DNA from 4 places in the Micromonospora sp. NPDC049275 genome. Region 4 is predicted to be linked to each of the others. Evidence: riboswitches for the same ligand, from Rfam matches in the RefSeq annotation. Region 4 holds a riboswitch; each other region holds the start of a gene.
What was found. A riboswitch is a leader RNA that binds a small molecule or an ion and turns the genes downstream of it on or off. The one in region 4 is predicted to bind cyclic di-AMP.

Region 1 (7,009 bases), on a different contig from region 4:
GGCACTCATAACCAGCCCTTGCACATGCCAACAGAAGTTAGCAGGTAACGGCACGTGGCGGTGCGCTCGGAAGCGGAATCAGGGGGATCTCAGGGTTGGCGGCCCCGGACAGACAGCAACGCCGGGCCGGTGAAACTCACCGGCCCGGCGTTCTGCTACGTCGTACGTCAGCTCTTGAAGGCGTCCTTGATCTTCTCGCCGGCCTGCTTGAGCTTGGCCGTGGACTGGTCAGCGCGACCCTCGGCCTCGAGCTGCTCGTTGTCGGTGGCCCGACCGGCGCCTTCCTTCAGCTTGCCGGTCGCGTCCTCGGTGGCGTTGTTGATCTTGTCGTCGAATCCCATTGCCAACCTCCATTGCAAGCGTCGCTACGACAGCAGAGGTACCCCCACCGCCACCGGCCCAACCATCGCCGTCGTCACAATCCGCGATCGGCTGCCGAGCGGAACCGGCGCAGCCGCAGGCTGTTGGCCACCACGAAGACCGAGGACAGCGCCATCGTGGCGCCGGCGATCATCGGGTTGAGCAGCCCGGCGGCGGCCAGCGGCAGGGCTGCCACGTTGTAACCGAAGGCCCAGAACAGGTTGCCCCGGATGATCCCGAGCGTGCGCCGGGACAGCCGGATGGCGTCCACCGCCGCATCCAGGTCGCCCCGGACGAGGGTGAGGTCGGACGCCTCGATCGCCACGTCGGTGCCGGTGCCCATGGCCAACCCCAGGTCGGCCTGGGCAAGCGCCGGCGCGTCGTTCACCCCGTCCCCCACCATCGCCACCGACCGCCCCTCGGCCTGGAGCCGCTTGATCACGTCGACCTTCCCGGCGGGCAGCACCTCGGCGATCACCTCGTCGATGCCCACCTCGGCGGCGACCGCCCGGGCCACGGTGGGATTGTCCCCGGTCAGCAGGACCGGGGTGAGCCCCAGCGCACGCAGCCGAGCCACGGCTGTCCGGCTGGTGGGCCGGACCACGTCGGCGACCGCGAGCACACCCCGCGCCAGTCCGTCCCAGCCGGCGACGATCGCCGTACGCCCAGCGGCCTCGGCGTCCCGCACGGCCCGGTCAACCTCCGGCGGTACGTCGACACCGCGCTCGCGCAGCAGCCGGGGCCGGCCGACCAGTACGGCCCGCCCGTCGACGGTGCCGGTGACGCCCGACCCTTCGAGGTTGGCGAAGCCCGTCACCGGGGGCAGCGCTCCGACCTCGGCGGCACCCGTGGCGACGGCCCGGGCGATCGGGTGCTCGGAGGCGGCCTCCACGGCCCCGGCGAGCCGAAGCAACTCGGCGCGGACCTCACCGCTCGCCGGCACGACGTCCACCAACGTCATCCGGCCAGTCGTCACGGTGCCGGTCTTGTCCAGTACGACGGTGTCGACGCGGCGGGTCGACTCCAGCGCCTCCGGCCCCTTGATCAGCACGCCGAGCTGGGCGCCGCGGCCCGTGCCGACCAACAGCGCGGTAGGCGTGGCCAGCCCGAGGGCACACGGGCAGGCGATGATCAGCACGGCCACGGCGGCGGTGAACGCGGCGGTCGGACCGGCGCCGGTGCCGAGCCACCAGCCGAGGGTGCCCACCGCCAGGGTGATGACGATAGGCACGAAGACACCGGAGATCCGGTCGGCCAGCCGCTGCACGGCGGCCTTGCCGCTCTGCGCCTGCTCGACGAGGTCGGCCATCCGGGCGAGTTGCGTGTCGCCGCCGACCCGGGTGGCGGTGACGACCAATCGGCCCCCCGCGTTGATCGTGGCACCGACCACGCCGTCGCCCGGCCCGACCTCGACCGGCACCGACTCACCGGTCAGCATGCTGGCGTCGACGGCTGATGTGCCCTCGTCGACGACCCCGTCGGTGGCGATCTTCTCGCCGGGGCGGACCACGAACCGGTCACCGACGGCGAGCCGGTCCACCGGGATCCGCGTCTCCACCCCGTCGCGCAGCACCGCCACGTCCCGGGCGCCCAGTTCGAGAAGGGCGCGCAGGGCCGCCCCGGCGGTCCGCTTGGACCGGGCCTCGAAGTAGCGGCCGGCCAGGATGAACACCGTCACCCCGGCGGCCGCTTCCAGGTAGATGGTGCCGGCGCCGTCGGTGCGCGTGATGTCGAAGCGGAACGGGTGCGTCATCCCGGGCATCCCCGCGTCGCCCAGGAAGAGCGCCCAGAGCGACCAGCCGAACGCGGCCAGGGTGCCCAGCGAGACCAGCGTGTCCATGGTCGCGGCGCCGTGCCGCAGGTTGGTCCAGGCGGCCCGGTGGAACGGCAGCCCGCCCCAGACCACCACCGGAGCCGCGAGGGTCAGCGACAGCCACTGCCAGTAGTCGAACTGCCAGGGCGGCACCATGGCCAGCACGACCACCGGCACGCTGAGCGCCACCGACACCCACAGCCGGGTACGCGGACCCCGCAGCGGGTCGGCCGGCTGCTCGGTCGTCGGCGGGGCCGGCAGGGCCGCCGTGTAGCCCGTCTTCTGCACCGTGTCGATCAGGTCGTCCGGGGTGACACCGTCGGCGTACCGGACCGTGGCCTTCTCGGTGGCGTAGTTGACTGTGGCGCTCACCCCGTCCATCCGGTTCAGCTTCTTCTCGATCCGGGCGGCGCAGGCGGCGCACGTCATTCCCCCGATGGCCAGCTCGATCCGGTTCGGCGCCTCGGGCAGGGGTCTGCTGGTGGTGGTCATCGTCTGGTCCCGTCAGTTGTGCCCGTGGCCGGGGGTGCCGTGCTCGGCGCCGCCGGTCGAGGACGGTCCACCCGGGGTGGGGCCGCCGGTCGCGGCGGCGTCGGCAACGACTGTGAACTCGGCGGTGTGCACCCGCCCGCCGTGCCGGAAGTCGAGGTAGAGCCGGTAGCTTCCGGCCGACGGCACCTCGGCGAGGAAGGTGACCTGCGGACCGGGTCGGGTACGCCCGTCGCCGGGCGTTCCGTCCGGGTGGACGTGCAGGTACGCCAGATCGCCCCGGCGCAACGCCACCAGGTGCCCGTACGCCCCCAGGTAGGGCTCCAGGTCGGTGACCGGCCGCCCGTCCCGGCTGACGGTAAGGGTGAGAGGCGACGTGCGGCCGGGCTGCGGCGTGCCGGCCAGGGTGACCGTGTACCCGTCGACGGTGGTGCTGCTCGCCGGGGCGGGCAGCGGCCGTTCGGTCAACTCACCGGGGACCGTCACGTCCACCCCGAGGATCAGGGGCTCGCCCCCGGTCGGGGTGAAGTCGGCGAACGCCCGCCACTGCCCGGGACCGGCCAGCGGGGTGTCGACCCGCCAGGTGCCGTCGGGAGCCAGGTCGGGGTGCACGTGGCGGAAACCGGACAGGTCCCGGCGGGCGACGATCAGGTGCATCCGCCTGTCGTGCGCCACGTCGTACCTGGTCACCGGACGGCCGTCCGGCCCACCGACGCGGAAGGCGAACTCGCCTGCCGGGGCGGCCACCGGAACGAGTGTGTAACCGCGGTCGGAGACGAGCAAGCCACCGGGAACCCGATCGGTCACCTCGTCGTGCGTGGTGGGGCCCGAGGTGTGGACGGCGCCGCCGTCGTGCCCGCTCTGGGCGGCCGGGGCGGCCGGGTCGACCACCCGGCCGATCCCGTACGCCGCGCCGAAGACCGCCGCGAGACCGAGGGCGAACCCGCCCAGCCTGGTCACCGTGTTCACCTCGGGCCTCCCGCTCACGCCTCGACGAGGTCGTAACCGGCCTCGTCGACAGCGGCCCGGACGGACTCGGTGGCCACGGGCTGCTCACTGGTGACGGTGACCCGGCCGGTGGCGAGATCCACCTGCACGTCGCGCACGCCGGCAATGGCGCCCACCTCGGCGCTGACGGCGCTGACGCAGTGCCCGCAGGTCATGCCCCGCACCTGGTACGTCGTGTCGACCATCGAATCTCTCCCTTCATCGTCTGCCAGCCTATACCCCCCAGGGGTAAGGCCGAGTCAGACCGGTGTCCGTTCACGTACCGGTACCCGGTGGGGGTATCCAGCAGGAAGCGACGTTACCATACCCCCCAGGGGTACGCTATTCTCGTCGTCATGAGCGCTCCCACCCCGATCCGCGGGTACACCGCCAGCAAGGACCAGCTGCTCGCGCGGCTCCGCCGCGTGGAGGGCCAGGTCCGAGGCATCGAGAAGATGGTCGACGACGACCGCTACTGCATCGACGTGCTCACCCAGATCTCCGCGATCCAGGCCGCGCTCGACAAGGTGGCCCTGGGCCTGCTCGACGGGCACGCCCGGCACTGCATGCACGAGGGAGCGGCCGAGGGCCGGGCCGACGAGATGGCCACCGAGATGATGGCGGCCGTAGGCCGACTCATGAAGCGCGGCTGAGCCGGCGGACCGGCCGGGCTCCCGCCGTGACTACCATTTCCCACGATGGCCCACCGGTCCCCGCCACACAGCCGGGCGCCGGCACCGCCAGGCAGCGGCGCCGGCACGTACCAGCCGGGCCCGTCGGTCACTGTGCGTGACCGCCCGTTCGTCAGCCAGCCATCCGATGCGCTCGTCACCGTGTTCGTCCGGCGGAGGTGAACCGCCCGGCCCGTCGGCACGTACCCCGCACCGGATCGTTGGGAGTCTCGCATTGGGTTCCGACCACAGCAGTTCCGCTCGACCCGCCCGGCCCGGGCATGTCGCGCCGCCGTACCCCTCACCACCGGGCTGGCCGCGGTGGTGACCGCGGCCGGGTCGACGCCGGTGCGGGGCGCGGACGCCGACGCCCTGACGCCGCGCCCCCGTGCGGACCGGACGGAGGCACCGGCCGGCCCCAGCTCCCCGCCAGCGGCTCGGCCCGACGGGCCCGATCCGGAGCGGCGTCCACCCCCATCCGCCGCCACCGCCCGGTGGCCAGAGCCGAACAGGAGCACGGATACGGCATGGTGACACTCCTCAGCGTGACCGGATCGGGCATCCGCCCTGAGAACCGCGTCACTGGTCACTCAACGCCATGGCGAAATGACACTTTTAGTGGGTATCGGGACGTAGCTCAGGCGGTGGAGTCTCGGGTAACCTCGCTGCCGGTCACCGATGAAGGCGCGCAGCGGCGCCTGCGGTGCCACCGCCCAATCGCCAACCGGCGAGCCGGGGACCCAGGCACGTGGGGTGAATCCGCGCCAGCGGTAGGGGCCACTTCCGCCCCGAACCCGTCAGCTAACCCGGTCGGCGGTCGACGGAAGGGAACATTGTGACGGCACCCCTACGCCGCTGGTTGACACCCGTGGTGGCCGTGCTCGCCGCGCTGACCGTGTTCGCCGGGCCCCTCCCGGCCCACGCCGCCCCGACGACCCCCACACCGTCCGGGCACGAGCAGGACGACGAGCCCAAGCTGCTCGACGACGTGATCGAGCAGACCAACCGGGACTACGTGGCGGCCAAGTCCAAGCTGGACCAGTCCAAGAAGCGGCAGCTCGAGCGTTCGCTGGAGGTCGAGCGGGCCAAGGCCGACCTGGCCGCGCTGGCGCCGCAGGTCGCGCAGATCGCCGCCCAGTCGTACCGGACCGGGCGCGTCGGCGCGATCGCGATGCTGCTCGAGAGCGACGCCCCGGACTCGTTCGTCCAACGGGCCGCGGCGCTCGACGAGATGAACATGGTCAACGAGAAGAAGCTCGCCGAGGTCAACGCGGTCAAGGCCCGCGCCGAGAAGGCCAAGCTGGCCCTCGACGCGGAGGTCCGCGAGCAGCAGAAGCAGACCGCCCTCATGGCGAAGGACAAGCGCGACGCGGAGAAGTCGCTCGCGCTCGTCGGCGGGCAGGGTTTCACAGGCGGCCTGGTGGACGCCACCTCGCCGGTCGCCCGGATCGGTCCGGGTCGCACCGCCGACGGTGACTGGAAGCCGCAGTCGTGCAGCGAGGAGGACCCCACCACCTCCGGCTGTGTCACGCCGCGCACCCTGCACGCGTACAAGGAGGTCAAACGGGCCGGGTTCAACCGGTTCGTCGGCTGCCACCGCAACGGTGGCCCGTACGAGCACCCGAAGGGCCGCGCCTGTGACTGGTCGTTGCAGAAGAGCGGCTTCAGCCCGTGGCACAACAACGACACCCGCATGTACGGCAACAACGTCGCCGCGTTCCTCATCCGCAACGCCGACCGCCTCGGCATCTACTACGTGATCTGGAACCGGCAGATCTGGTTCCCGGCGACCGGCTGGAAGTCGTACAGCGGGCCGTCGAACCACACCGACCACGTGCACATGTCGCTGCTCTGACCCACCGCTCAGGAGTCCGAGGGCCGTCCCGCACCCCGCGGGGCGGCCCTCGCCCTGTCAGGCGGCGGTAGCTGCCGGGGCGTCCGCGGCGCCGGGTGCGTCGACAGTCGCGGCACCCGACGGTACGGGGGTCACCGGGCGCACCACACCGGCGGCGAGCCGGTACGACATCCCCACCACCGCCAACCGTCCCTGCGCCACCTCGGCCGCCAGCACGGGCGACTGCCCGAGCAGCGTTTCGACGGTTTGGGCGATGTGGATGTCGACGATGCCGTCGATATCGGTCACGCCCTCGGCTGTTGCGCGCCGCAGGCTGGGCAGTACGGCGTCGACCACCGCGGGAAGGTGCCCCGGGGGCGCGATGCCGGTGGCGGACGCCTCGCGGGCAGCCTGCACGGCGCCGCACGAGTCGTGGCCGAGCACCACCACCAGCGGGGTGCCGAGCACGGTGACCGCGTACTCCACGCTGCCCAGCACCTCCGGGCCGGCGGTGTGCCCGGCCGTACGGACCACGAAGAGGTCGCCCAGCCCCCGGTCAAAGATGATCTCGGCGGCCAACCGGGAGTCGGAGCAGCCCACGATCACCGCGAACGGGTGCTGCCCGTCGGCCACGGCGGCCCGGTGCCCGGCGTCCTGGTTGGGGTGGCGCGGCGCTCCACTGACGAAGCGGCGATTGCCGGCGGCCAGCTCTGCGTAGGCACGGGCCGGCTCGGTCGACGTCGCCGCTCGATCGCCGACCCGCTGCGGGCCGGGCTGCTCGCCAGGCGTACCGGAACGGCTCATTCCCGCACCTCGTCTCCACGCGTTTGACCTGCTCAACAGGGTTTTCAGCCG
Region 2 (7,009 bases), on a different contig from region 4:
CCCGGCTGCGCTTCTCGATCTCGGCGGCCAAGAAGCACGACGTGCTGCTGATCGACGAGGCGCTGGCGACCGGCGACACCCGGTTCCGGCGTCGCAGCGAGCAGCGGATCCGGGAGCTGCGCGCGGACGCCGGTACGGTGTTCCTCGTCAGCCACTCGATCAGCTCGATCCGGGACACCTGCGAGCGGTCGATCTGGCTGGAGTCGGGGCAGATCCGGATGGACGGCACCACCGACGAGGTGACCAAGGCCTACGAGGACTACATGTCCAGCAGGTGACGCATCCCGGGCTCCCGCCGCGACGGTGGTGGGAGCCCGGGACCGGCGTCGGCAGCTCGCAGCACCAGCGGATCAGTGAGGATCGGCAATGACCCACCAGCAGGCCCCCGTCCCGGACGCCGCGGCGGCAGCTCCGCCGGCGTCCTGGCTACCCGGCCGGACGGTGGCGGTGGTGCTGGCCGGCGGCACCGGCGAACGACTCGGGCTCGGCATCCCCAAGCAGCTTTTGAAGATCGCCGGCAAGCCGATCATCGAGCACACCCTCGCCGTCTTCGAGGCCGCCCCCGAGATCGACGAGATCATCGTGATGATGGCCGCCAGCCACCTCGCCGACGCCCAGCGGATCGTGGCGCAGGCCGGGTTCCGCAAGGTGAAGAAGGTGATCGAGGGCGGTGACACCCGCAACGCGACCACCCGGCTCGCCCTGGCCGCGATCGGTGACGGCGACGTCAACATCCTCTTCCACGACGCGGTACGCCCGCTGGTCAGCGCCCGGATCGTGCGGGAGTGCGTGAACGCCCTCTGGACGTACTCCGCGGTCGACGTGGCCATCCCGTCGGCGGACACGATCATCCAGGTCGACGAGAACGACTGCATCACTGACATTCCGGTCCGCTCCTCGCTGCGCCGCGGTCAGACCCCGCAGGCGTTCCGCTCCAGCACCATCCGCGAGGCGTACCGGATCGCCGAGGGCGACCCGAACTTCGCCGCCACCGACGACTGCGGCGTGGTGCTGCGCTACCTGCCCGGCACGCCGATCAAGGTGATCGACGGTTCGGACGAGAACATCAAGGTCACCCACCCGGTCGACGTGCACCTGGCGGACAAACTCTTCCAGCTCGCCGCGGCGCAGGCGCCCCGGCTGACCGACCACCGCAGCTACCGCGAGGAGCTGACCGGCCGCACCATCGTCGTGTTCGGCGGCAGCTACGGCATCGGCCACGAGCTGACCGAGCTGGCCCTTCGCTACGGCGCCCAGGTCTTCCCGTTCAGCCGTTCCACCACCGGCACCCACGTGGAGCGGGCCGGGGACGTCGAGACCGCGCTGAAGACCGCCTTCGAGGCCACCGGCCGGATCGACCACGTGGTGGTGACCGCCGGCATCCTGGAGAGGGGCGCCCTCGCCGAGATGGACGAGGAGACGATGGACCGGCTGCTCCAGGTCAACTTCGTCGGCCCGGTGACCATCGCCCGCCAGGCCCTTCCGTATCTCCAGCAGACCAAGGGCCAGCTGCTGCTCTACACGTCCAGCTCCTACACCCGGGGGCGGGCCCGCTACGCGCTCTACTCGGCCACCAAGGCCGCCCTGGTCAACCTCACCCAGGCGCTCGCCGACGAATGGGCCGACGTCGGCGTACGCGTCAACTGCATCAACCCGGAGCGGACCGCCACCCCGATGCGGACGCGGGCCTTCGGCGAGGAGCCGGAGCACACCCTGCTCGCCGCGGAGGCCGTCGCCCAGTCGTCGCTGGACGTGCTGATCTCGGAACTCACCGGGCAGGTCATCGACGTACGCCGGGCGCCGGGCGAAGCGGCGCGGACCGTGCCGGCCCAGACACCGCGGCTGGCCGACGAGATCAATGCCGCCTCGGCGACCGTCGGCTGACGGCCGAACACTGCTGACCGGGACGATGGTGAACGGAGCGACATGCGTGGTGACCTGGTCCGGAAACTGATCGCACGGTGCCTGAGCATCGGGCTGGCCGTGCTGGCCTTCCTGGTCGTGGCGCTGACCGGGGCGACCGGTTGGGGGCTGGCGCTGGCCGTGGCCGCCCTCGTCGCCACCGCCGCTGAGCGACGGATCCGCCAGGACGCGGACACCGCCGCCGAGACGACACTGATCGCCGCCGCCGTCCTGGTCGGCTACGCCCGACGGCTGGACGGCGGGTTCGACCCCGCGCTGGCCGCCGCCGCGCTGGTGCTGCTCGGGCTGGTGCTGCTGGTGGGCCCGCTGCGGGACGCCGGCAACCTGGAGATCCGGGCGGCCAACCTGCCGGTGCGGTCCTGGACGGCGCCGGTCGCCACGCACCTCGGCGACGCGCTGCTCGTGCTTCTCGCCGTGGTGGCGCTGGCCGCCGCGGCGACCATGCCGGCCCTGGTCGCCCTCGCGGCGGGCCTGCTGGTCGGCGCCGGCGCCGGCACGATCGCGCTGAGTCTCGCCCGGCGCCGGTTCCGGCCACCGGCCGGCGGCGGGGCGGTGGGCCGGGCGCTGCGCCGGCACCAGCCGGAGTTCCTGCTCTACTTCTCCGCGCCTCCCGGCTCGGAGTACCAGGTCACCATGTGGCTGCCGTACCTGAAGCGGATCGGCCGGCCGTTCATGGTCGTGCTGAGGGAACCCGAGTTCCTGGCCCCGATCGCCGCAGCCACCGATGCGCCAGTGGTCTACTGCCCCACCCTGAGGGCGATGGACGAGGTGCTGGTGCCGAGCCTGCGGGCGGCGTTCTACGTCAACCACGGTGCGAAGAACAGCCACTGCATCCGCTTCACCCAGCTCACCCACGTCCAGCTGCACCACGGCGACAGCGACAAGGCGCCGAGCGCCAACCCGGTGTCGGGAATCTTCGACCGGATCTTCGTGGCCGGCCCGGCGGCAATCGAGCGGTACGCCCGGGCCGGGGTGCAGATCCCGGCGGAGAAGTTCGTGATAGTGGGCCGCCCGCAGGTCGAGTCGATCACCGTACGCCCGGAGCCCCTGGCTGCCGACTCACCCCGCACGGTGCTCTACACCCCGACCTGGACGGGACATCACGCGGACGCGGACTACTGCTCGCTGCCGGTGGCCGAACCGATGCTGCGCAAGCTGCTCGACCGGGGCGTGACGGTCATCCTGCGCGCCCACCCGTACACCACGCAGAACCCGGCATCGGCGCGGCAGCTGGGTCGGCTGACCGAGCTGCTCGCGGCGGACCGGGCGCGGACCGGCCGGCCGCACGTCTGGGGCGCCGCCGCCCGCGGCCTGAGCCTGGTGGATAGCGTGAACCGCTCCGACGCGCTGATCTCCGACGTCTCCGGGGTGATCTCGGACTACCTCTACTCCGGCAAGCCCTTCGCGGTGACCGACATGGGCGGCGAGGGTGACCGGTTCACCGAGCGGTTCCCGCTGGCCGGCGCGGGCTACGTGCTGCACCGGGACATGACGAACCTGGACGATGTGCTGGGCCGGCTGCTCGGCACCGATCCGATGGCGCCGGGGCGCTGGGCGACCCGGCGGCGCTACCTCGGTGACTTCCCGGCCGAGTCGTACGCCGACGCGTTCCTGGACGCTGCCAGGCGCGAGCTGGAGCCGGACTGGAGCCCGCCGCCCCCCGGGCGGCCGGTCGAGCCGGACCTGGAGCGGGTCTCCCCCACCACCTGAGCCCCCGGCCACCGCGTCCGCTTCATCCAGCTCACCCACGCCGGTACGGGTCGAGCAGCGCCAGCACGGCCGCCGGGTCCTCGACGTGTGCGTTGTGGCCGAGACCGGGCAGCGTGGCGACCGGTACGCCGTACGCCTTGAGCTGCTCGTCGGTGACCATCGGGTCGTGTTCCCCGCGGGCCAGCACCACCGGCACGTCGGTCGCCGCCAGCAACGGGGCCAGGTCGGGCTCGCCGACGCCGAAGGCTGTCGGGTCCATGGCGAGGCGCCACCGGCCGTCGACCTGACGCAACCCGGCGTCCACCACCGGATGATCCGGCGGGACCAGGCCGACCAACCCGGAGACGCGCAGATAGCGGCGGGCCGCCTCGGTGCGGCTGGCGAACCAGCTCACCGGGCGTGCGGCGAGCTCAGCGGCGCGGGCCAGCTCAGCGGGTGACCAGAGCGCCTTGATGCCGAGCCCGACCACCGCGTCCACAGGTGTCCCGGCGGCGCGGGCGGCCAGCGCCAGGCCGACCACCCCGCCCAGCGAGTGCCCGAGCACGACGAGCCGGTCGTCGGCGGCGAGGCCGTGGGCGATTCGGCCGGCGAAACCAGCAAAGGAGTAGGACGGCAGCGGGGCCGACCAGCCGTGGCCGGCGAGATCCGGTGCGAGCCACCGCCCCGGCCAGTGCTGCTCCAGCAACGGCGCCCACGGCAGCCAGACGTCTCCGGTCGCCCCCATACCGTGCAGCAGCAGCAGGACCGGCAGGCGACCGGTGCGGCCACCCGATTCATCCACCACGGCCGCAGTCTGCCACGGTTCGCGGCCGGGTACGAGACTCGTCGATGGCGGCGCGTACCGGAATGAGGCCGCGGGCGCCGGCCCCTTGTGGGGGACGACGCCCGCGGCGGTCTACGTGCCTGGGTCAGGCGGAGTAGCCCCGGGTGGCAATCCAGTTGGCGAGGTCGATCGTGGTGATCCAGTAGGACGGGTCGGCCGGGTTCGCCGAGTCGGCGATCCGCACGGTCCGGCCGTTGTCCTTGTAGCCCACGACGGCGATGTAGTGCCCGCCGCCGTAGGAGTGCCAGCCGCCGTCGGTGTCGGTGGCGTCGCCGACGACGTTGGCCACCACGCCCCGGCCGTCGGTGATGGCCTTGACCACGTCGGCCTGGAGCCGGTCCATCTGGGCCGGGCTGGGCGCGCCGGCAAACATCCGGGTCTGGTACGGGGAGCCCTTCACCTCGGCGTTGAGTGCTCGGGTGGTGTCCTCGGCCGAGTTGGTGCCCATCTCGGTGGTGCCCAGCTCGGCACCGAGTTCCTCCTGGGTGCGGTCGATGCCGGTGGCGCTGAGCGCGTTGCGGGTGGCTGCGGGGCCGCAGTTGTAGTACGTGTTCTGCGCCTCGTAGTCGTAGTCGAGCACCTTGGTCGCGGGCGGCTTCGGTGACTGCCGCTTACGGGTCAGATCCGGGTTGGCGCTGGCCTTGGCGGCGGGCGACGCGGCGCTGGTGGCCGGGGCGGCGGTCGTCGGCGCGGCACTGGGGGACGCGTCGCGCGCGTCGCCGAGGGAAACGGCTGTGTCACTGCGCATCTCGGCGACAGTGGTAGCGGTGCGGTGGCTGGCCGGCGCGTCGTCGGCGCCGGTGAGCAGGGCGCCGGTGGCCGTGGCGATCACGAGGGCCGCGGCGGAGGTGGCGACGATCTGGTACGGGCGCTCGGTCGCCAGGCGACGGAGCTGACGCTGCATGGTGTGCTTCACGGGGTCCTCCACGGATCGGGGGAGAGCGGCACACCACGGGCCGGACCGGCATCCGGGCAGGCGCCAGCGCGCGGACAGTGGTCCGCGGATGGTGAACCGCTCAGGGGAACACCCGGCGGGGCCGGGCGGGAAAGGCGATGACCCGGGGGTCAGCTCACCGTCACTGGACGGATGAGCGGGGGCACCGCTGCGCCGTGGAGGCGTGGGAACAACCGAGGGGTGGAAAGGTGCTGCACGGGTTTGGAACTCCTTCCGACACCGCCTACCGGGTTAGCTGACGGATTCGGGCGGGAAGATCGCCCTACCGCAGGCCGTGGCTCGCGGATTCACCCCAGACTTACTGATGGGTCCCCGGTTCGTTAAGCACGATTGAGCGGGTCGGCGCGGCGTCGCCTGTTGCGATCGGTTACCGCACCGGACGGGACGACACTACTGGCCTGTTCGCGGCCTGCCAAGCCAGGTTCACCTGCGTAAACCCGATTCGGTGCGACAATTTCTGCGCGTACTGCCGATGATGTGACTCGATGGGACAACCGGTTACGGCGACGCCGACGGGCGACAACCGGACAGGCTGCCGATAATGCGGCCACAATCACGGGAAAGATCGAGCCGAACGCGTCGGACGCCCGATTTTCGAATGGCGTGACCGGGCTCACGTAACGGATCGGGCTCAACCCGCGCGAGCCGGGCGCCACCGTGCCACGAGGGCGGGACGGGACGCCCCACTCGCCGCGCGTCGGGCGGTTGCCGGGCTGGGCCGCAGCCGCGCCGTTGCCGCGTACGCCTCCTCGGCAAGGGTGCGCGCCGACTCGGCGGCCAGTTCCGCGTCCCGCCAGGCGGCCCGCTCCTCGGTGGCGGCGGCCCGGTAGTCGGCCAGTCGCGCGTCCCGGATCGCCCGGCTGAGCAGCACCTCCTGCTCGACCGGGTGCCGCCGGGAATCCCAGCCGCGCCGGTGGGCGAGCACGTCACCGAGCTGCGCCATGGTCAGATCGCCCCGCCAGTACGCCGCCATCGCCGCACGGTGCAGGTAGCGCTCCCGGGAGGCGTACTCGGCGGGCGTCCGGGGGGTGTGCGGGGTGGGCAGCGCACCAGAACCCGCGAAGCGGCGGGCGGCGGCGTCCGCCTCGTCGTACGCCACCCAGGCCCGCTCCACCCGTTCCTGAGCGGTCACCCAGGCATCGCGTCGCCGCCGTGCCGTCTTGGCGGCGCCGGTCGCGGCGACTGTCACCTCCTCGGCATACCGGTGCAGGTCGTCGGCTTCGGCCGCGGCCACCTCGCGGGCGGTCGGCGCGGCCGGGACCGGGTCGTCCGCGCGGCGGTCCCGCTCGGGACGGGCGACCAGCACGGCGAGTACGCCCAGCGCCAGCAGGAACAGGGTCGACCAGATGGCAGCGGCCTGCGGCACATCGGTCATGAACTGGTAGAAGGCGGCAGTCTCCATGGTCGGCTCCTCGCGGAGAGAGCAAAGCGATGGGAAGCCCCGCCGCGACCTGGCCACGGCGGGCCACGGATCGGCGGGGTGCGGAGGTGGATCGACAGGGCGCGACGACGGGACGCATGGCCCGGTGACTCAGCGCCGGGGCGGACCCCGGGGAGCCCAGCCGCGCGAAGCGTCGACGAGAGGCCGCCGGTCGGAC
Region 3 (7,009 bases), on a different contig from region 4:
ACGCCAGTCGTCGCGGTCGACGTCCCAGGCCATCAGATACCAGCGACGGCCGGTGGTGACCATCCGGACCGGCTCGACCGTCCGCTCCCGCTCCCCGCCGTCGCGGCTGGCGTAGGTGAACCGCACCCGTACCGCGTCGCGACAGGCGCGGGCGAGTGTCACAAGCAGTTCCGCGTCGATCTCGACCACCGGGCCGATGAGCGTGTCCGTCGAGCCGTGCACCGCTCGCACCTCGGCCCGCAGCCGCGCCGGCATCACCTGGTCGAGTTTCGTCAGTGCCCGCAGGGCCGCCTCGCCCGCCCCGGCGACCGTGCCTCCCGACGCCAGCCGCAGGGAAACCGCTGTGGCGATCGCCTCCTCGTCGTCGAGCAGCAGCGGCGGCAGCCGGGTGCCCGCGCCGAGCTGGTAGCCGCCGCCCACGCCCGCCGTCGCGTGGATCGGATAGCCGAGTGCGCGCAGCCGTTGCACGTCGCGGCGCACGCAGCGGTCGGTGACACCCAGCTCGACGGCGAGCTCGGTGGCCGTCCACGACGACCGCCGCTGCAACAGGGCCAGCATCCGCAGCACCCGCTCGGTCGTCGCCTCCACCGTCACCCGCCGATCGTTTCATCAATAGCGGAACGATTCTGTCCGCCAGCCACGAGAGGGTGGCAGCATGACCAAGCAGACCGGAGACGAGGGAGCTGTCATGGCCCGCGAGGTGCAGATAACGTTCGACGCCGCCGACCCGGCCAGCCTGGCGGCGTTCTGGGCCGACGTTCTCGACTACGAGTTGCAGGGCCCACCCGGGGACTTCGACTCGTGGGAGGCCGCGCTGGACGCGATGGGCGTACCGCCGGAGCGCCGCAACGACGCGTCGGCGGTGGTCGACCCCAAGGGCGCGGGGCCGCGTCTGTTCTTCCAGCGGGTGCCGGAGGGCAAGCAGGCCAAGAATCGCGTACACCTCGATGTGCGGACCGCCCCCGGGCTCACCGGTGACGACCGGATGGCGGCGCTGGAGGCGGAGGCCGACCGGCTCGTCGCCCGGGGCGCCACCCGTCTCGCACGGCACGAGCCCGCTCCCCCACTCGGCGCCGGTCACCTCGTGCTGGCCGACCCCGAGGGCAATGAGTTCTGCCTCGACTGACCGGGTGTTCGCCCAGCTCACTGCCGCGATGGTCGGGTGTCGTGCGAACATGTGTTCGTGTCGACCGGCGCCCACATCCTGCACGCCGACCTGGACGCCTTCTACGCGTCGGTCGAGCAGCGTGACGACCCGCGCCTGCGGGGGCGGCCGGTGATCGTCGGCGGCGGCGTGGTGCTCGCCGCCAGTTACGAGGCGAAGGCGCGGGGTGTGCGCAGCGCGATGGGCGGCCAGCAGGCACGCCGACTGTGCCCGGACGCGATAGTGGTGCCGCCCCGGATGGCGGCGTACACGCAGGCCAGCCGGGCGGTGTTCGAGATCTTCCGGCAGACCACCCCGCTGGTCGAGGGGCTCTCCATCGACGAGGCGTTCCTCGACGTGGGCGGCCTGCGGCGGCTGGTCGGCGCACCTGCCGACATCGCCGAGAGGCTGCGCCGGGAGGTCCGCGACCGCGTCCACCTGCCGATCACGGTGGGCGTCGCCCGGACGAAGTTCCTGGCGAAGGTGGCCAGCGCGGTGGCGAAGCCGGACGGGCTGCTTGTCGTCGCCCCGGACGCCGAGGTGGCGTTCCTGCACCCGCTGCCTGTGGAACGGCTCTGGGGCGTCGGCCCGATCACCGCGGCGAAGCTGCGGGAACGTCGGATCCGTACCGTCGGGGAGGTGGCCCGGCTCGGCGAGGCCGCGCTGGTGTCCCTGCTCGGGGCGGGCGCCGGCCGGCACCTGCACGCCCTGGCCCACAACCGCGACCCCCGGTCGGTGCAGGTGGGCCGCCGCCGGGGCTCGATGGGCGCGCAGCACGCGTTGAGTCGCACCCCGCACGCCCCGACGGAGCTGGACGCCATCCTGGCCGGCCTTGTCGACCGGGTCAGCCGTCGGATGCGCTCGGCCGGGCGGTCGGGGCGCACCGTGGTGCTGCGGCTGCGCTTCGGTGACTACACCCGGGCCACCCGCTCGCACACCATCGGCAAGGCGACAGCGGACACCACGCCGCTGCTGGCCGCCGCGCGGGCACTGCTGCGGGCCGCGCTGCCGGAGATCGACCGGCGGGGCGTCACCCTGATCGGCGTCTCGGTGGGCAACCTCGACGACAACCCGGTGCAGCCGGAACTGCCGTTCGAGGCCGACACGGGCGCCGACCTGGACGCGGCGGTGGACGCGGTGCGCGACCGGTTCGGCTCGGCGGCGCTCACCCGGGCGGTGCTTCTCGGCCGGGACCCGGGCGTCGAGATGCCGCTATTGCCGGACTGAGCGACGTATGGGGCCCCGCCAGCTGCGACCGGAGACACATCACAGCAGGTCGACGGTTTAGCCGCCGGCTCACGGGTGACCCTTGTGGGGAACAGCCTGACGAGGGGGGCCATCATGTCCGACGACACGAGCAACCGACCGAGCCGGCGCGCCGAACGCCCGCACGACGTGACCGACCCCCTGCTCTGGCAGCTGGCGGTCGACGTGCTGAGTGCCCACGAGCCCGACGACGAGGGTCACTGCCGCAACCTCCAGTGCGCCGGCCAGTCCTGGCCGTGCTCGGCTCGCGCGGGCGCCGAGCAGTCGCTGCGGCTGGCTCGCAGGACTGCCGACTCGGTCGAGATGACCAGCGGCGGTGACGGCGACGGTGTCGGCACGGGCTGGCCCGGCGAGGCGGCGGCACCTGCCCCCCGCTGGGACCGCGACGCCACGGCGGTGATGTCGCGCCGGGGGTCGAGGGCGTCCGCCGCGGCGTGACCCGCGCCCCGACCGGGGCCGTAGAACGACCGAACGCTCGGCCGGTGACCCGGCCGAGCGTTCGAGTGTCGTACGTCAGAGAGCGAGCCGCTGACCCGGGAAGATCAGGCCCGGGTCGGCACCGATCAGCTGCCGGTTGCGCTCGTACAGGGCCTGCCAGCCGCCCGCCTGGCGGTGGCTGTCGGCGATCTGCGACAGGGTGTCTCCCGGCGTGACGACGTACGTGTCGCCGCTGGCCGCGGGAGCGGTGCGCTCGTGGTTGCGGGTCGCCGGCTGGTCGCCGCGCGACGACCGCTCCTTCGGGGCGGTGGAGCGGTCCTTCGGCGCGGTGGACGTGGACGACTTCGCTGTCGACTTCGTCGAGGACTTCGTGGCGGAGCCGCCCGACGAGCCGCCCTTGCGGCCGCAGGTCGGCCACGCGCCGATGCCCTGACCGTCGAGCACCTTCTCGGCGACGGCGATCTGCTCGCCGCGGCTGGCCAGGTCGGCGCGGGCGGCGTACTTCTTGCCGCCGTAACCGGCCCAGGTGCTCTGGGAGAACTGCAGGCCACCGTAGTAGCCGTTGCCGGTGTTGATCTTCCAGTTGCCGCCGGACTCGCACTGGGCGACCGCGTCCCAGTTGACACCGGCCTGGGCCGGGGCCGCGGGGCCGAAGAGGGCGACAGCGCCGGTGACCGCGCCGACGGCCAGGGTGCCGACGGCGACGCGGCGGGTGGTGACCCGTCGGTGACGGGGCGTGTAGACAGACGTCATGTGTGCTTCCTCCACGCCGGCGAGGTGAGCTGTCGGGTTCGGGCCGAGGCGCCCGGCCGCGCGGTGGCGGCTTCACCCCGAGGTGACATGCACCGAGGAACGTTGGGTCCCCCGCTCCTGCCCGGGTTCTGTTTCCGACGACCGGGGGCAGGATTTGGCGTTGCCGGTCGCGGTGTCCGCAGCGGCGGACCCGACCGACGGTAGGCACGGCCGGTGACCATCGCCCAACCCCTGTGAAGTTCTTCACCGGGGCACGCGGAGCGGCCCGCTCAGCGGTTGCGGACGGTCCTCGACTGTGCAGCGACCACGATGGACCGTTTCCGATCGGGCCGGGATGCCGCCGACCGGGCGCTGCGGGGCGCGATTGACATTCCGGCAGGATTCCATAGATCGGCGATCGCGATGCTCCAGTGCATGCCGGGTCAACCCGGCAGCCCATCCCAGGAGGAGAGCATGCCGATCCACCAGAGCCGCATCGGCCGCCGCAGTGCCGCCGCCACCCTCGCGACCGTCCTCGTCAGCGCCGGACTCGTCGGGCTCGCGCCGACCGCCGCGCAGGCGGCCACCACCTGCACCAGCCTCACCTACTACAACGTCGGCGGCTACCCGGGTGGCGCCGAGATGCACGTGCCCACCGTCGGCTGGCAGGACCGCAACAAGACCTGCTATCTGAAGTACGGCAACTCCAACAGCGCGGTCAAGGTGTTGCAGGAGGCACTGAACAACTGCTACTCCCAGTCCCTGCGTCTCGACGGCCAGTACGGCACCAACACGCGCAACGCCGTCCGGGCCGCGCAACAGAAGATCAACGACACCTGGGAGTGGGCCAACATCGCCGAGGACGGCGAGTACGGCCCGCAGACCCGGGCGTGGATGGGCTTCGCGATCTTCGGGGTCAACGGCGGTCCGGTCATCCCGAACCAGTGCTACTACCCGGGCTGACCCGCGCGACGGCGCCGGCCGGAGTCCCCCGTTGGATTCCGGCCGGCGCCGTCGTGCCCCCCGGCCCGGTTCGGGCCCCCGGATCAGCAGACCCGGACCGCCTCGATCCGCTGGTTCCAGTTCCCCCCGATGGCGGCCGAGTCGTACGCCAGGTTCGCCCGGTAGCCGTAGGCGTGCTGGTAGCCGAGCAGCCCCGTGGCGTTGGCGTTGTCCCAGAAGGTGGAGACGGTGCCGGACGGCCGGTTGTTGATGATCGACTGAGTCTTGTTGCGGAAGTACGAGGGCAGCGGAACGTCGTTGCAGCCGTTGTAGGGCCCGTCGAGCAGGAAGATGTCGCCGCTGAAGTTGGTGCCGGCGTACAGGCAGAGCAGACCCGAGGGGCAGGCGTAGTTGGCCTGGGCCGGGCTCGGGGCGACGGCGAGCGTGGCGCCCACGGCAACCACGCCGAGCAGCGCGGACGTGAACCTTCGCAGAGCACTTCGCACGATGGTGACCTCCGGTGTCGTCACGACCGGAACGGGCCGTGAGTCGAATTGCCGACATCGCGTTGATTGATGTCGCTGTGCCGACGATGATTCGCGCGGCAGATCGACGAATTCCTGCCGGAACCTCAATCCGGCCGCCCCGGGGCCGGGTCGAATGACTGGCGGCACGGCGAGCGGCGGTTCATGGAGATTCGGGTCCTCGGGCCGGTCGAGGTATGGACGGACGGCCACCTGGTCGACGCCGGAGCGGCCCGGCAACGTGCCGTCCTCGCCGCGCTGGCGGTCGACGTGGGCCGGCCGGTCCACGTGGAGTCGCTTGTCGACCGGGTCTGGGGCGACGCTCCACCGCTCAGGGTCCGGCACAACCTGCACGTCTACCTCGCCCGGCTGCGTCGCGTGCTGGCCGAGGCCGGCGCACCGGACGCGCTGGGCCGACGCTCCGGCGGATACGTGCTGGACCTGCCTCCGGAGACCGTGGACGGACAGCACTTCGACATCCTGCGGTCGACGGCCGACGGGTTGGCCGAGGACGACCCCGAGCGGGTGGAGTTGCTGCGCCGGGCACTGGAGCTGTGGCGCGGCGAGCCGCTCTCCGGGTTGCCCGGAGAGTGGGCGGCCCGGGTCCGGCAGGACTGGCACCGCCGGTACACCGACACCGCCGTGCAGTGGGCCCGCGCCCTGGTGCGCCGGGGCGAGGCGGAGGCGGTGATCGATCCGCTGACCCGACTCGCCGACGACCAACCCCTGGACGAGCCGGTCGCCGCGGTGTTGCTGCACGCGCTGGCCGTGGCCGGGCGCGGCGCGCAGGCGCTGACCTACTACGCCCGGCTGCGGAAGCGACTCGCCGACGCGCTCGGCGTAGACCCGGGCGTGGAGCTTCGCCAGCTGCACCAGGCCATCCTGCGCGGTGAGGTGACCGTGCCGACCGCCGGCACGGAACCCACCTCGACGCACACCACGGCCGGCCCCGTCACCCGGCCGGCCCTGACCCACCCGGTGCCGGCGCAGTTGCCGTCGGACGTCCGGGGTTTCGCCGGACGAAGGGTCGAGCTGGCCCAACTGGACGCGCTGCGAGCGACGGCCGACGCGCATCCCGGGGCGGTACCGGTGGCGGTGTTGTCCGGGCAGGCCGGGGTGGGCAAGACCGCGCTGGCCGTGCACTGGGCGCACCAGGTGGTCGGCCAGTTCCCCGATGGGCAGCTCTACGCCAACCTGGAGGGCTACAGCCACAGCGGCGTGGTGCGCAGCGCCGAGCAGGTCGTACGCGGCTTCCTCGCGGCGCTCGGGGTGTCGCCCCGGGAACTGCCGGTCGACCCGCAGGAGCAGACCGCGCTGTACCGCAGTCTCCTGGCCGGTCGGCGGATGCTGGTACTGCTGGACAACGCCCTCGACGCCGCGCAGGTCCGACCGCTGCTACCCGGCTCCGCCCGCTGTCTGGTGCTGGTGACCAGCCGGGATCGCCTGACCGGTCTGGTCGCCACCGATGGAGCGGAGCCGCTGGTGCTGGACCTGCTGACCGCCGCGGACGCGGAGGCGCTGCTGCACGCGCGGATCGGGGCGCGGGCCGAGGCGGAACGGGACGCCGTCGGCGAGTTGGTCGGGCTCTGCGACCGGTTGCCGCTGGCCCTGGTCGTGGTGGCGGCCCGGGCGGTGGTCCGGCCTCAACTCTCCCTGGCCGAGCTGGGCGCGCAGTTACGCACCGACGGCGGGTTGGACGGGCTGGACGCGGGCGACCACGCGAGCAGCGTACGGACTGCGCTGTCCTGGTCGTACCGCCTGTTGACCGGGCCGACGGCCCGGCTCTTCCGGCTGGTAGGCGGCAGCACGGACGTGACGCTCAGCACGGCGGCCGCAGCCAGTCTCGCCGGCGTCGACCGCCGCGACGTCCGAACGGCGTTCACCGAACTCACCGACGCGCACCTGATGCTCGAACGCGGCCCGGACCGGTACGGGATGCACGACCTGCTGCGGGCCTTCGCCG
Region 4 (7,009 bases):
TCCCGCTCTGAGCGGGTCACCCGGATCGAGGACGACCTGTTGGACCCGACCGCCGCCCCGGAGGGGATGACCGTGGTCGGTGACGGCGCGTTGCTGGCCACCCTCTCGCGAGCCACCGGTCGGGGCATGCGCGACATCGTGGCGACGATCCAGCGGGAGCAGGACGAGGCGATCCGGTCGCCCGGCTCCGGGGTGACGATCGTCGCGGGCGGGCCGGGCACCGGCAAGACGGCGGTCGCCCTGCACCGGGCGGCCTTCCTGCTCTACTCCGACCGCAGCCGGTACGCCGGAGGCGGCATCCTGGTCGTCGGGCCGTCCACCGTCTTCGTCGAGTACATCGCCTCGGTGCTGCCCTCGCTCGGTGAGGACACGGCGACCCTGCATTCGCTGGGTTCCCTCTTTCCGGGCATGACCGCCACCCGCACCGACCCGCCCGAGGTGGCGGCGGTGAAGGGCTCGCTGCGGATGCGCCGGGTGCTGGAGCGCGCCGTCCGGGACGCGGTGCCGGGCGGCCCGGGTGAGCTGCGACTGCTCTACCGGGGGACGCTGCTGCGGCTGGACCGGGCCGAGCTGGACCGGATCCGGGACCGCGCGCTGCACCGCGGCGCCCGGCGCAACGAGGTCCGTCGGGCCGGCTTCGACGGGGTGTTCGCCGCGCTCTGGGCGCAGGCCCGTGCGGTCGGCATCACCCGGCTGCCGGAGCAGCGGGCCTTCGAGGGCGAGATCGCCGAGCGGGCGGAGTTCCGGGAGTTCCTCAAGGCGTGGTGGCCGCGCCTGCACCCCCGGCACGTGCTCGGCTGGCTGGCTCGACCGGAGCGGCTGCGTCGGTACGCCAGCGGTATCCTCTCCGGCGCGGAGATCCGGTTGCTCACCGCGGCGTACCAGAGCCTGGACACCGCAGGTCTGACCATCGCGGACGTGGCGCTGCTCGACGAGTTGGACGCGCTGCTCGGTAAGCCGCTGCAACCGGCGCGGGCCCGCCGCGACCCCTTCCAGCTCGCGGGCGGAGTCCGGGAACTGAGCACCGCCAACGACCGGCAGCGGGCCGCCCGGGCGGCGGCCCGGGAGCGGCCGGAGGACTACCGGGAGTACGCGCACGTGGTGGTGGACGAGGCGCAGGACGTCTCGCCGATGCAGTGGCGAATGGTGGGACGGCGTGGCCGTCTGGCCTCCTGGACGGTGGTGGGTGACCCGGCGCAGACGGCGTGGACCGGTGATCCGGAGGAGCTGACCCGCGCCCGGGACCAGGCGCTGGGCCGGCGCAAGCGGCACGATTTCACGCTCACCACCAATTACCGCAACTCGGCGGAGATCTTCGCGGTGGCGGCGGCGGAGATTCGCCGGCTCTATCCGGACCTGTCGCTGCCGACGGCCGTCCGCTCCACCGGGATCGATCCGGTCGAGCTGGTGGTGCCGCCGGCCGGGCTGGAGACCGCGATCCTGGAGGCGGCGACCGGCCTGCTGGCCGAGGTGGACGGCACGGTCGGGGTGATCACGCCGGTCACCCGCCGCGACGAGGTCGCCGGTTGGCTCGGCACGCTCGGCGCGACGCGCCTGCAGGTGGTGACCAGCCTGGAGGCCAAGGGCATGGAGTACGACGGGGTGGTGCTGGTCGCCCCGAGCGAGATCCGGGCCGACCCGGGCTCCGGCGTCCGGACGCTCTACGTGGCGCTCTCCCGGGCCACCCAGCGGCTCACCACCATCGACCCGACCGGCTGACCTGCCCGTTGGCGGTGTCGGCGGTCGGACCCGCCCGTACAGTTGCATACATAGCGATGTGAGCATACATTTGACCGGGTCCCGGGTGGCGACGGAGGGTGGATCTCGTGGGAGCAGGTCATGACCACCACCACGCCTCGGTCGCCAACGCCGCCCACCAGCACCGGGGCCGCCTCTGGGCCGCGTTCGGGCTGCTCGCCACCCTGATGGTGGTCGAGGGTGTGGCCGCCTTCCACACCGGCTCGCTCGCCCTGCTCTCCGACGCCGGGCACATGTTCACCGACGTGCTCGGCATCGGGATGGCGCTCGCCGCGATCACCGCCACCCGACGGGCCACCGGCGACCCACAGCGCACCTTCGGGCTCTACCGCCTCGAGGTGCTCGCCGCCCTGGCCAACGCCGTCCTGCTCTCCGGGGTGGCGGTCTACGTGGTGATCGAGGCGATCGGCCGGTTCGGCGACCCCCACGAGGTGCTGACCGGCCCGATGCTCGCGGTGGCCGTCCTCGGCCTGCTCGCGAACCTGGGCGCGTTCGCGCTGCTGCGCGCCGGCGCCCGGGAGAGCATCAACCTCCAGGGCGCCTACCTGGAGGTGCTCGGCGACCTGCTCGGCTCGCTCGGCGTGATCGGCGCGGCGCTGCTCATCGCGGTCACCGACTGGTGGTGGGCCGATCCGCTTGTCGCGGTCGCCATCGGCGTGTTCATCCTGCCGCGCACCTGGCGGCTGGGGCGTGCCGCCGTCCGCATCCTGGTGCAGGCCGCCCCGGAACACCTCCAGGTCACCGCCGTGCACGACCGCCTGGCCACGGTGCCCGGCGTCGTCGAGGTGCACGACCTGCACGTCTGGACGCTCACCTCGGGCATGGATGTTGCCTCCGCACACCTGATCATGGCGCCCGGCGCGGAGGTCGGCGCGGTCCTCACCGCGGCGCGTACCGCCCTGCGGGAGGACTTCCGCATCGAGCACGCCACGCTGCAGATCGAGCCCGGGGCCGCCCCGGGTGCCTGCGGTTCGATCGAGTGGTGATCACGTTCGTGACGGACAGACCGTTTCGCCGTCATTTTCCGGTGATGGTGCGGACACCTTCCGTCACATCGACTGCACGCGTCCCACCTGTCCCGGTAGGCTCGGTCCCGGCCACCACCCGGCGGCGCCCTCCCGGCGCCGGTGGCGGCCGCCGCCTAATCACCCGAGAGGGCGAACCGGGGAACCATGTTCCTGGGGTGCATCCGCGTCAGCGGTAGGGATCTTCCGTCCCGAACCCGTCAGCTAACCCGGTCGGCGGCTGACGGAAGGACATGCGAAGTGGCACCAGCACGACCACCTGCCGCCCGACTCGCGGCACTGATAGTCATGATGGTCACCCTCGGCGTCGCGGTACCGATCGGCGCCGCCACCGCCGCTCCCCCCGGCGGCCTGCGGGCCGCCGCGGCGCCCGACGGCGACGAGGAGGGCGGCACCCCCGCGCTGCGAGCCCAACTCGAGGCCGCCAGCAAGGGCTACCTGGACGCCAAGCGCGCCCTGGACACCTCCGTCCAGCGGCAGCGGCAACTCGCGGCCAAGCTGAAGACCACCGAAGCCGAGATGACCGTACGCAGCGGCAAGGTCGGCGAGATCGCCGGCGTGGCGTACCGCACCGGCCGCCTCAGCACCGTCTCGGCGTTGCTCAACACCAACACCCCCGAGGGCTTCCTGGACCGGGCGGCCTCGCTGGACGTGGTGGCCGCCAACGAGGACCGGGTGCTGCGCGAGCTGCACGCCACCCGCGACGAGGCCAACCGCACCCGCCTCGCCCTGGACGGCGAGATCCGCGAGCAGCGCAAGCAGGTCGAGGTGATGGCCAAGCGCAAGGAGCAGGCCGAGCGGGCACTCACGGTCGCCACCAGCAAGCCGCGCACCACCGCCGCCGACACCAGCTCCAACCGGGGCACCTCCACCGCCAACGCCCAGCCCGCGCCGCGCAACTCCGACGGCTCCTGGCCGTCCGAGTCATGCAGCATCAACGACCCCACCCCGGCCAGCGGCTGCATCACCCCGCGCACCCTGCACGCCCTCAACCAGGCCAAGGCCGCCGGCTTCACCCACTACGTCTCCTGTCACCGCTCCGGCGGCTCCGGCGAACATCCCAAGGGTCGGGCCTGCGACTTCGCCGCGGCGAAGGGCGGGTTCGGCGGTGACGCCACAGGCGCCGACAAGACGTACGGCAGCAACCTGGCCGCGTACTTCATCCGCAACTCCGACCGGCTCGCCGTGCTCTACGTGATCTGGTACAGGCAGATCTGGCTGCCCAGCAGTGGGTGGAAGTCGTACAGCGGAGGCAACGGCGACCCGTCCAGCGACCACACCAACCACGTACACCTGTCGGTGTACTGAGAGCAGCGACGTTTGTCTGATGATGCGATCGCATCTTTACTCACGGTAGCGGCAGTGGCCTCCCGGCAGTGCGGCCGGCGGCTGCGGCGACGGTTGCCAGGTCGTCGCTCGAGAAGCCGGCGCGGCTCAGCACCGCAAGCGATTTGTTCGTCGCCAGCGTGCACAACGCCAGCTCTGCCGCCTCCCGCTCATCGGCCCCCGCCGCCCGCAACGCCTGCTGCAGCATCGCTCGCAAACCGTCGATCATGGCGCGAACCGTCGCCTGGCCTTCCGCGTCGAGAGCCGGGAACTGCGTTGCCGACACCGTGAGCAGGCAGCCGTCGGGCACCGTCGGGTCGGCGATGCGGTTCAGGGTGACCTGCAGGTACGCGGCCACAACCGCGCTCGGGCTCGGGTGGGGGCCGGACAACGCCTGCTCGTACAGCGGGTGGTAGGTCTGCGCGTACCGCTGCAGGCTTTTGCGGAAGAGGGTGCTCTTGTCGCCGAACGTGCCGTACAGCGAACCCCGACCCAGGCCCGTGCCCTCGGTCAGGCGGTCGATCGAGGCCTCCGAATAGCCCCAGCGCCAGAAGACATGCATCGCGCGTCGTAGCGCCTCGTCCACGTCGAACTGCTTGCGGCCCGCCATGGTCCGTGAGTCTACACATCTTGTAACGATCGTTCCAATGGTCTTGTACCGATCGTTCCATCATGCGTATGGTGCCGGCATGACAAACCTGAGTTCGCTGCAGTTGCCCGACGGGTTCGCCGAGGTCTTCACCAGCCGGCTGGTGGAGCTGGACGGGCTGCGGTTGCACGCGGTCACCGGCGGGGACGGCCCGCCGCTGCTGCTGGTCGGCGGGTGGCCGCAGACCTGGTACGCCTGGCGGGAAGTAATGCCCGCACTCGCCCGCGAGCACACCGTCGTCGCCGTCGACTCGCGCGGAGCCGGGCTCTCCGACAAGCCCGACGACGGTTACGACGCCGGCACACTGGCCGCCGATCTGGTCGCTCTGATGGCCGCGCTCGGGCACGACCGGTTCGACGTGGTCGGTCACGACATCGGCACGTGGACCGGGTACGCGCTGGCTGCCGACTACCCCGAGCGGGTGGGCCGACTCGCCGTCCTCGAAGCAATGATCCCCGGTCTCTCGCCCTCCCCGCCGGCCTTCAGCCCGGCGGCGGTCAATCAGAAACTCTGGCAGTTCGGCTTCAACCGGCTCACCGACCTGAACGAGGAACTGGTCCGGGGCCGGGAGCGACTCTTCTTCGGCTGGCAGTTCGCCACCAAGGCCGCCACCCCCACCGCGATCCCCGCCTACGCCGTCGACGTCTACGTCGACGCGATCGCTGCGGATCCTCGCGCGCTGCGGGCGAGCTTCGAGTACTACCGGGCGCTGGACGAGACGATCGCGCAGAACGAGCAGCGCAGCAGGACCCGGCTGACGCTGCCGGTGCTCGCCGTCGGTGGCGCGCTGTGGAGCGGCGCGAGCGCCGCCCAGACGATGCGGCTGGCGGCCGACGACGTCACAGGCGTTGTTCTCGACGGCTGCGGCCATTACCCCGCCGAGGAGCAGCCGGCGCGGTTCACCGCGATCCTGAAGGAATTCCTCGACGACAAGCCGGTAGCAGGCGTGCCGCACGGCTGACCCGTTCGTGGCACAGTCCCCCCGGACGGGTCAGTTGCCGGTGGATGCCGTGCCTGCGGATGCGCTGGTCGCGGCAACGCGTGGTACGCGAGAGTCGGCCCGGCTGCGGAGGAGTGCGATGGCGACGGCGACCTGCCAGATGACGATCGTGTAGACGGAGCCGCGTTCGATCGCCCCCGAGGGCAGGCCGGCACCGAAGGTGAGAAAGAGAGCGACCACGGAGACCAGGCCGAATGCTCCGACGACGAGGCCGACGAGGCCGATCAACCGCGTCTCGGGAGTCTTTCGCCAGTGGATGCCCAGGACGAGGGCAAGCACGTTCCCGCCCAGGATGGCAAGCGTCGCTCCGGTGAAGTGCAGGGCAAGCGTGCCGTTCTGCTGCGCCTGCAGGGAACCGTGGAAGGTTCCGACAAGGATGTAGCCGATCATGGTCACGACCCCCATCACGGCGGTGAAGGTTCGGGCCCGCCCGCTGATCGTCCGCGACAGCAGCACTGTGGCGATCCCGAAGAGGATGCCCTGGACGATGAAGCCGGAGTTCATCACGACGTGCAGCGGCGAGTCGAGTTCGCGGCCTTGGAACACCCCGGCCGTTGCGGATCCGAGGTCGCTGATCCAGTTGTCGGCGTAGCTGTAGCTGGGCGACTTCCACGCCGCGGCCGTGATCGCTTCGGCGGCGAGATAGATCGCCGGGCCCAGGAGGAAGGTGGCAGCGGCGAGGGGGCGGATCCTGCTCATGATGGGTTCCATTCCGTCTGGATTACTGATTGGTCGGTCAGATTCGAAGGGAGGGGCCCTTCCTGCCAGATCAGCCCCGATCAGCGTGACCCCAGTCGTCGTTCGAACCCGAGGTGGGCCAGGACGATCAGGGCCAGGTAGGCCACGAGCACTCGACCACTGACGGCGGTGGCGAGCAGGCCCAGCAACAGTGGGGCCGCGATGCCTGTGGTGACCCGTGAGATCGTCCTCGGCAGGTCGGAACTGTGGCTGGCGACGCCGGTGACCACGCCGAGGGTGAAGTAGGCAGCGACCGCTCCGCAGAGCAGCCAGCGACATTGGTCCGGCAGTGGGTCGGAGCCGTGCCTCACCACCAGGGAGAGCGGTACGGCGATGGTGGCGACGACGCCGGTGACCAGGCAGTGCAGGCCGAGGGCGGCGCGGGCGGGGATCCGGCCGGCGCGCAGGTGCGGCAGGCCGGCGTATCCGAAGACGACGGACAGGCCGAACAGGCCGGCCAGCAGCACGAAGGACGCGATTGCGGTGACCAGCAGGCCGAAGTCGTACCGCGCC

Region 1: it holds a riboswitch for cyclic di-AMP, as region 4 does, so the genes downstream of both, ACGFIE_RS01785 (coiled-coil domain-containing protein) here and ACGFIE_RS18155 (coiled-coil domain-containing protein) in region 4, are expected to answer to the same signal.
Region 2: it holds a riboswitch for cyclic di-AMP, as region 4 does, so the genes downstream of both, ACGFIE_RS20845 (C39 family peptidase) here and ACGFIE_RS18155 (coiled-coil domain-containing protein) in region 4, are expected to answer to the same signal.
Region 3: it holds a riboswitch for cyclic di-AMP, as region 4 does, so the genes downstream of both, ACGFIE_RS25060 (transglycosylase family protein) here and ACGFIE_RS18155 (coiled-coil domain-containing protein) in region 4, are expected to answer to the same signal.

What each region holds. Positions count from the first base shown of each region.
Region 1 is NZ_JBICSN010000001.1:368,731-375,739, forward strand. It holds gene ACGFIE_RS01755 (helix-turn-helix domain-containing protein) at 1-9, opposite strand, end outside; gene ACGFIE_RS01760 (CsbD family protein) at 168-341, opposite strand; gene ACGFIE_RS01765 (heavy metal translocating P-type ATPase) at 416-2,665, opposite strand; gene ACGFIE_RS01770 (hypothetical protein) at 2,678-3,631, opposite strand; gene ACGFIE_RS01775 (heavy-metal-associated domain-containing protein) at 3,646-3,855, opposite strand; gene ACGFIE_RS01780 (metal-sensitive transcriptional regulator) at 4,006-4,302, shown strand; cyclic di-AMP (ydaO/yuaA leader) riboswitch at 5,021-5,151, shown strand; gene ACGFIE_RS01785 (coiled-coil domain-containing protein) at 5,156-6,175, shown strand; gene ACGFIE_RS01790 (carbonic anhydrase) at 6,233-6,958, opposite strand.
Region 2 is NZ_JBICSN010000006.1:298,238-305,246, forward strand. It holds gene ACGFIE_RS20825 (ABC transporter ATP-binding protein) at 1-278, shown strand, start outside; gene ACGFIE_RS20830 (D-ribitol-5-phosphate cytidylyltransferase) at 367-1,884, shown strand; gene ACGFIE_RS20835 (CDP-glycerol glycerophosphotransferase family protein) at 1,927-3,633, shown strand; gene ACGFIE_RS20840 (alpha/beta fold hydrolase) at 3,665-4,417, opposite strand; gene ACGFIE_RS20845 (C39 family peptidase) at 4,542-5,384, opposite strand; cyclic di-AMP (ydaO/yuaA leader) riboswitch at 5,617-5,758, opposite strand; gene ACGFIE_RS20850 (hypothetical protein) at 6,043-6,813, opposite strand; partial or broken gene ACGFIE_RS20855 (hypothetical protein) at 6,943-7,009, opposite strand, start outside.
Region 3 is NZ_JBICSN010000009.1:228,043-235,051, reverse strand. It holds gene ACGFIE_RS25080 (helix-turn-helix transcriptional regulator) at 1-594, opposite strand, end outside; gene ACGFIE_RS25075 (VOC family protein) at 689-1,126, shown strand; gene dinB (DNA polymerase IV) at 1,184-2,371, shown strand; gene ACGFIE_RS25065 (hypothetical protein) at 2,486-2,848, shown strand; gene ACGFIE_RS25060 (transglycosylase family protein) at 2,924-3,601, opposite strand; cyclic di-AMP (ydaO/yuaA leader) riboswitch at 3,602-3,771, opposite strand; gene ACGFIE_RS25055 (peptidoglycan-binding protein) at 4,055-4,543, shown strand; gene ACGFIE_RS25050 (peptidase inhibitor family I36 protein) at 4,627-5,028, opposite strand; gene ACGFIE_RS25045 (BTAD domain-containing putative transcriptional regulator) at 5,212-7,009, shown strand, end outside.
Region 4 is NZ_JBICSN010000005.1:176,454-183,462, reverse strand. It holds gene ACGFIE_RS18165 (HelD family protein) at 1-1,719, shown strand, start outside; gene ACGFIE_RS18160 (cation diffusion facilitator family transporter) at 1,827-2,744, shown strand; cyclic di-AMP (ydaO/yuaA leader) riboswitch at 2,887-3,018, shown strand; gene ACGFIE_RS18155 (coiled-coil domain-containing protein) at 3,024-4,091, shown strand; gene ACGFIE_RS18150 (TetR/AcrR family transcriptional regulator) at 4,132-4,719, opposite strand; gene ACGFIE_RS18145 (alpha/beta fold hydrolase) at 4,799-5,719, shown strand; gene ACGFIE_RS18140 (DUF998 domain-containing protein) at 5,750-6,457, opposite strand; gene ACGFIE_RS18135 (low temperature requirement protein A) at 6,538-7,009, opposite strand, start outside.